3 regions of the Pseudalkalibacillus sp. R45 genome follow, and region 1 is predicted to be linked to each of the others. Evidence: riboswitches for the same ligand, from Rfam matches in the RefSeq annotation. Region 1 holds a riboswitch; each other region holds the start of a gene.

Region 1 (2,271 bases):
TCGTGTAGGAAAACCAGAGGATATCGCAAATGCTGTAACGTTTTTTGCAGATGAAAGATCTTCTTTTGTGAATGGTCAGGTGTTGTTTGTAGCTGGTGGACCAAAGAATTAATTCATATATTTTAGAATATAAAAAATGAGTGTGATTATCCATAAGCTGTAAATATCAATCAAAGACGTGCATGCACAGTTTCCAGAATTTTAAGATACAGGAAAGATTTCATTTAATCAGAACCTGAAGTGGAGGTTAAATTAAAGGTGAGTAATTAGGATTACTCAAATAATCGTGTGGAGTGATGGATCATGGCTCGAAACAAACTTTTGGTACCTGGTGCGAAAAATGCTATGGAGCAGCTGAAAGAAGAAACCGCCAATGAAATGGGGATTCAACCTGGTGCAGATACTACCTCACGTGAAAATGGTGCTGTCGGCGGTCAAATGACTAAACGTCTAGTCGGGATGGCCGAACAGCAATTAAGCAACAATAAACAACAGCAATAGTTTTATGAAAGAGGCCGTTTTACCGGTCTCTTTTAGGTTAATGCCGTTACAAAAAACGTTGCCATTACATAAACTGAATAAATACAAAAATCTTGCTTTACTTCGTCATTTAAACGTGTTAAGATGATAATCAAAATAAAATGAATAATGAAAACTTCTTATCCAGAGAGGCGGAGGGACTGGCCCTTTGATGCCCGGCAACCATCGAATCAATCGCTTGATTGAGGAGAACGGTGCCAATTCCTGTAGGATGGTTAAACATCCTAGAAGATGAGAGGATCGTTACGAATAGATACGACCCTTTTCTTACTGGATGAGAAAAGGGTTTTTTCGTTGCAATGGATACCAGCGAAAAGCTCTCGATAGAAGTTTCGTTATTTTGAAAGGACAGATGAGACATGGAAACAGCTATTTTTGGAGCTGGATGCTTTTGGGGTGTTGAAGCATTCTTTGAAAAATTTGAAGGTGTTGTTTCAACACGCGTAGGTTATATTGGAGGCACTGTCGAAAACCCGACATATGAACAAGTGAAGACTGGAGATTCAGGACATGCGGAGGCAGTCAAGATCCAATATGATCCTGCCTTGATTTCATATAATGAACTACTCAATACATTCTTTGAAGTACATGACCCGACCACACGGAATAGGCAAGGTATTGATATTGGACATCAATATCGTTCAGTCATTTTTTATACAAATCACAATCAAAAAGATATAGCCGAAGAGAAGATCAAAGTATTGACGGAAAAAGCTGTATTCAAGCTTCCGATCGTGACTGAAGTTGAAAAAGCTCCTACCTTCTATGACGCTGAGGAATATCATCAGAAGTATTTACAGAAGAATGGAGCCGTCGCTTGTGGTATGTAAGATTGGATAAGAATGGCATATATATTAACCTTGTTTCACTATCCCCAACAACGGGTAGATTGATGTCGAATAATCTCTTCTAGGAGTATGAAACGACATCATTAAGAGGGGCAAGGTTTTTTATGTTACGTTTACAATACTTTATTCTCGCAACTGGAATCATCATTTTCCTTTCATTATGTATTGCTGCGTTTGATGTTGACTCTTCAAATGGAAGCAAGCAGGGTAAAGGAGATTGGGTTGGTGCTTGGACGGCAAGTATGCAACAACCTGGGAAAGACGGCGTGTCGAAGCAAGGTTTTGAAGATCAGACAATCCGGATGATCATCAATCCGAATATGGATGGTAAAAAGTTGAGGATCCGAATGGCAAATACGTTTGGTTCGGATCCGCTGACGATTGAAGAGGTACATGTTGCGCGTGTGAAAAATGGCGCAGAGACCGTATCTGAATCCGATAAGCAAGTCACTTTTGAAGGAGATCAAAAGGTAACAATTCCTGCTGGGAAAAGGACATTTAGCGACCCTATCCCGTTTAAAGTGAAAAGTGATGAAAAACTGGCTGTAAGTATTTATGTTAAGGAGAAGTCAGGACCAGCAACCTGGCACCCCCGTTCGATGCAGACAAACTATATCTCAGAACCGGGTAACCATGCGTCAAATACGGATGATAAGGCGTTTAAGAAAAAAGAAGAGTCCTGGTTCTGGTTGGACGGTATTGATGTCATACCCGATGCAAAGGTTGATGGTTCCGTTGTTGTCTTAGGAAGTTCTATCGCGAATGGCAATCATTCTAAAATGGATGCAGACCATCGGTGGCCCGATTTTTTAGCCAAAAGGTTCAATGAAGAATCAGAAACGAAGATGTCTGTCCTGAATGCAGGGGTTTCTGCTAATCATTT
Region 2 (2,271 bases), on a different contig from region 1:
CCACCCGATGATCCAGGACGTGCAATTCGCCTCCTTCGGCAACATTGATCTGCGTAAGCTGTGGATTCAGTGATTTTTCTATAGGCACTTTGGGACGGTTTTTTGGTAGGAGGTCGAATTGAGGCAGTTTACGTGTGTTTTCGTGTCCTTTATTTAAGCTGTTTCGAGACAGGGTTTCGATTTGTTCTCTTGCCCCTGTCCCGAATAGAATGGTTATGGGACAGTGTACCGCATTTTCCTCTAGCTCCAGTCCCAAATAGACGGTTATGGGACAGTGTACCGCATTTTCCTCTAGCTCCAGTCCCAAATAGAGCAGTTATGGGACAGTGTACCGCATTTTCCTCTAGCTACAGTCCCAAATAGAGCGGTTATGGGACAGTGTACCGCATTTTCCTGAGTCTCCTGTCCCAAATAGAAGGTTATGGGACAGTGTACCGCATTTTCCTCTAGCTCCTGTCCCAAATAGAGCAGTTATGGGACAGTGTACCGCATTTTCCTGTGTCTCCTGTCCCAAAAGAGCCGTATTCGGACAGAGTACAGCCGTTTTCTCTTGTTTCTTGTATGTGTATGAAGATGATCTAACTCCCACATTCTTTTTTCCTCAAATAAATTTTCTGAGCTCAATTAAGATCAAGAATCTACCTTGAAAACTGCGGAATGCCAAGGGTGACAAGCGCCAATAATCTTGCTCGAAAACTGAAATTCGATATTGACACGTTTTTTGTAGCATGCTAAGATTCAAATAATTTAAAAATTAAATTGATTTTCAACTCTTATCAAGAGAGGCAGAGGGACTGGCCCGATGAAGCCCGGCAACCATCAAACTTCGGTTTGAAAGGTGCTAATTCCTGCGAAGCGTTTGTGCGCTTCGGAAGATGAGAGAGACAAATGTATTTATAATTTGGCCTCTCTGTCTTTATCAGAGAGGCTTTTTAATTTGCAAAAATGTTCAAATCCAAGTAAAGGAGGCATCTGACAGTGGGGAACTCTTTTTATAAAACTGGCTCGGTTCAAATCCCGAATTTCACACTGGAATCCGGTGAAAAACTTGATGAAATCGAGCTTGCCTATGAACGTTGCGGTCCTCGTAATGCCCCAGTCATCCTGGTCTGTCATGCGTTGACCGGCAGTCAATACACAGTCGGTACAAAAGAAGATCCCGGCTGGTGGCATGGTTTAGCTGGTGATGGCAGTTATGTCGATACGAGACGTTATCAGGTCATCACATTCAACGTGCTCGGCGGCTGCAACGGATCAACAGGACCAGCGTCCACGAATCCTGATGATGGTGATACTTATCGAGGAAAGTTCCCTGTTTTAACAGTTCGAGACCTGGTTGAAGTGCAGTTCGTAGCTCTGAATATACTGGGAATCAATCATATGAGAGCGGTCATTGGTGCGTCGCTTGGTGGGATGCAGGTACTTGAATGGGGAGCCATGTATCCGGATTTCATCGACAGCATCTTTCCGATTGCGGTTACACCACAGTTCAGCGATTACGCAATTGCATTCAACCATATTTCGAGTGTGGCAATCCAGCAAGATCCAGCCTGGCGTGAAGGGAAGCTTCCGAAACAAGGTTTGAGTCTGGCGAGGATGATCGGCATGATCACCTACCGATCTGACGTGCTCTTTGAAGAGCGATTCGATCGGAATCATATCAAAAAAGATGGCCAGTCCACCTATGACATTGAATCATACTTATCCTATCAGGGAGAAAAGCTGACCGAGCGTTTTGATGCGGATAGTTATCTCCGACTTCTTGAAGTGATGAACAGCCATGATCTTGGTCGTGAGCGAGGCGGTCTGGAAAATGCGATGCATCATCTTCATGTGCCAGTATTTGCAATCAGTTTTACACGGGATTTGCTCTATCCGCCTGAAAAAATGCGGGAGTTCGTGACAAAGCTCCAACAGCTAGGCGGTGCTGCTGAGTTTTATGAAGTGGATTCAAAATTTGGTCATGATGGATTCCTGGTAGAGTTCGAGAAATGGGGGCATATCATAGAGAATCGATTGGCTCAATTAGCCGTTGCGGATGCGAGATTAGAAGCTTAAGTGATTTATAAAAATAATAATGAGGAGTGATTGAGATGAGTGAAAAGAAAAAGTATCGTTTTGAAACAGTTGGGGTACATGGAGGTCTTGAAGCGGATCCAGTGACAGGAGCGAGAGCATTGCCGATCTATCAGTCGAACGCTTACAAATTCCAGGATACCGACCATGCTGCAAATCTTTTCGGCCTGCAAGAAGAAGGCTATATCTATTCAC
Region 3 (2,271 bases), on a different contig from region 1:
TGCCAAGTTTTCTTTATTTGGTCCTCAATAGGAAATGACCTTTCATAGAAAAATGGATTTAAGCTCCCTTTATGATCAGGTTGTAAAGGGTCTCATGTGCTCCTTGCCAAAGTGCGCACTGTAAAAACGTTTAATCCACATTTTCAACCCCTCTTTTAAATCTCCAATAATCTATTATTTCAGAAACGGAAACAATTCGAGTAGAAGGGAGTTAAGAGTAAGTACGGTAACTGATTCACACTGGCACGACCGAGGAGTCGTAAGGACGAAAGAGAGGAAGGGCTTTCGTTGTTTGAGTTATTTTTAGCAAATCATATGGGTTGTATAGTGGATACACATATGTATTGATACATCGCTATCCACCAGTTTAAGGAGCATGGATCTCGCTGATGTGAAGTTGTTTGATCTCACGGAATGACTTTTCCAGCGTTACATATTTCATAGTATGGCAAGTGATTAATTCATACTATACCAATAGGAATTTATGGCTAAATTTCAATTTATGATTGACAGTCACTTTGATCATGCTGTAAAATTCAAAAAAATAAGTTGATTCACTTATCACGAGTGGCTGAGGGACTGGCCCTGAGAAGCCCGGCAACCTGCTTTTGCAAGGTGCTAATTCCAGCAAAATGGAAATCCATTTTGAGAGATAAGGTACATACACATTTGATGTACTTTTAATTAGGTCTCTCATTCTGAGGGGCTTTTTTATTTACCTTATCCGAGTACCATCCCAAAAGAGAGGAGAATAAGCGTGGCAAATGAATTGGAATCTATAACACCAAAATTGAACGAAATGCTGAAAACCATGAAATTCGGGTCTGTCACTTTGGTCGTACAGGATGGAAAAGTCATTCAAATTGAAAAGAAAGAAAAAGTGAGAGTGAAATAACAAGGATTTTACCAATGTGCTTTCCGAAGTTAAGACTGACTGGGTTTCTTGAAATAAAATTTGTCCTCAAGGTTCGATTAATTTAAAATAGGAAGAGAAAAAGAAAATAACACCTATTAAACGAATTGCGGAGGTCATGGCATCGTGCAGAGAAATAAAGAACTACATGATTTTCTTTTCAATAAAGCACCACAACTTACAGATGATTGGTATAACTCCCTGGATAAAAGCGATCCGACAGGTGTTTATTCATCTACTGATCCTGAAGTCATTCAAAAGTTGAAACAGCAAAATTATGAGTTTCATCTGAATCTGATTGGAATTTTTATAAAAGAAGAATCAGAGTTCTTCAAGGATTTCGAGGAATGGGTGATTGCTACTGCGAGGGATAAGGAACACATTGAAACACCGACACATTTTGTCATGAGGGAATTCATACGTGTACGGAAACAATATTTGAACCTAATTAACGATTTTGTAGCAGCCTCTCCAGGTAAATATACAAATGAACAAATCGATTTGTGGAAAGATATGATCATAAAAGAATTTGATATTGCTATGGTTCGATTTACAGAGGAAAAGAATAACTATCTGAATGATCAGTTGATGGCTCAAAAAGCGATGATCAATGAGCTTAGTTCTCCTGTGATTGATTTATCTCACAATGTTGGCCTGCTCCCGATTGTCGGCGACATCGATACGCATAGGGCTAAGGCGATTCTTGAAATTACCTTGAAGCAATGTGAAGAACGGAATATTGAACGGTTGTATATTGATTTATCGGGTGTTTTCATGGTGGATACCATGGTCGCACACGAAATATTCCAATTGATCTATTCGTTACGGTTGTTAGGTGTTTCTACGACGTTATCGGGAATACGTCCTGAAATCGCACAAACAGCAGTGCAATTGGGCATCGATTTTGAGAATGTGAAAATGACCTCTAAATTGTCGATTGCATTAACGGAAGATGATTGATGTTCAATTTTATAGCAGGTTTCAATAAAAGGCGCTCACTAAGCGTCTTTTTTGATTTTGATTTCTCCGAATTCACTCCCATTCCGCGCAAATAATGATTTAAACCGACTTGGTTCTAAATTGCCACAATTAAAAGGAGGTAACTGGAAGTGTGTTTACCTTCATCTGTGAATGGGAAAGGTTCAAAAAAGGAGGAGGAATCATGGCTTTAACTGATAAACAAATAGAAGATTTCAAATCACAATTACAAGAAATGAAAGAGGAAGTTTATCAACGAAATCAAAATAGAGAAGAAAACGTTGATTCTGAACAATTGAAAGGCAATGATAACCATATGGCCAATGCTGGTACTGCAGAGTACGAGCATGCAAGAGAAATGGCACTGAACCAAAATGATG

The links. A riboswitch is a leader RNA that binds a small molecule or an ion and turns the genes downstream of it on or off. The one in region 1 is predicted to bind S-adenosylmethionine.
Region 2: it holds a riboswitch for S-adenosylmethionine, as region 1 does, so the genes downstream of both, metX (homoserine O-acetyltransferase MetX) here and msrA (peptide-methionine (S)-S-oxide reductase MsrA) in region 1, are expected to answer to the same signal.
Region 3: it holds a riboswitch for S-adenosylmethionine, as region 1 does, so the genes downstream of both, ACTWQL_RS23830 (YezD family protein) here and msrA (peptide-methionine (S)-S-oxide reductase MsrA) in region 1, are expected to answer to the same signal.

The regions. Positions count from the first base shown of each region.
Region 1 is NZ_JBQQCL010000001.1:338,875-341,145, reverse strand. Features, by position in the region: partial or broken gene fabG (3-oxoacyl-ACP reductase FabG) at 1-112, shown strand, start outside; gene ACTWQL_RS01785 (small, acid-soluble spore protein, alpha/beta type) at 304-501, shown strand; SAM riboswitch class I at 657-778, shown strand; gene msrA (peptide-methionine (S)-S-oxide reductase MsrA) at 900-1,370, shown strand; gene ACTWQL_RS01775 (SGNH/GDSL hydrolase family protein) at 1,493-2,271, shown strand, end outside.
Region 2 is NZ_JBQQCL010000006.1:175,737-178,007, forward strand. Features, by position in the region: gene ACTWQL_RS12880 (ABC transporter substrate-binding protein) at 1-73, shown strand, start outside; SAM riboswitch class I at 771-882, shown strand; gene metX (homoserine O-acetyltransferase MetX) at 979-2,058, shown strand; gene ACTWQL_RS12890 (O-acetylhomoserine aminocarboxypropyltransferase/cysteine synthase family protein) at 2,094-2,271, shown strand, end outside.
Region 3 is NZ_JBQQCL010000030.1:20,910-23,180, forward strand. Features, by position in the region: SAM riboswitch class I at 556-659, shown strand; gene ACTWQL_RS23830 (YezD family protein) at 770-895, shown strand; gene ACTWQL_RS23835 (STAS domain-containing protein) at 1,040-1,873, shown strand; gene ACTWQL_RS23840 (TraR/DksA family transcriptional regulator) at 2,076-2,271, shown strand, end outside.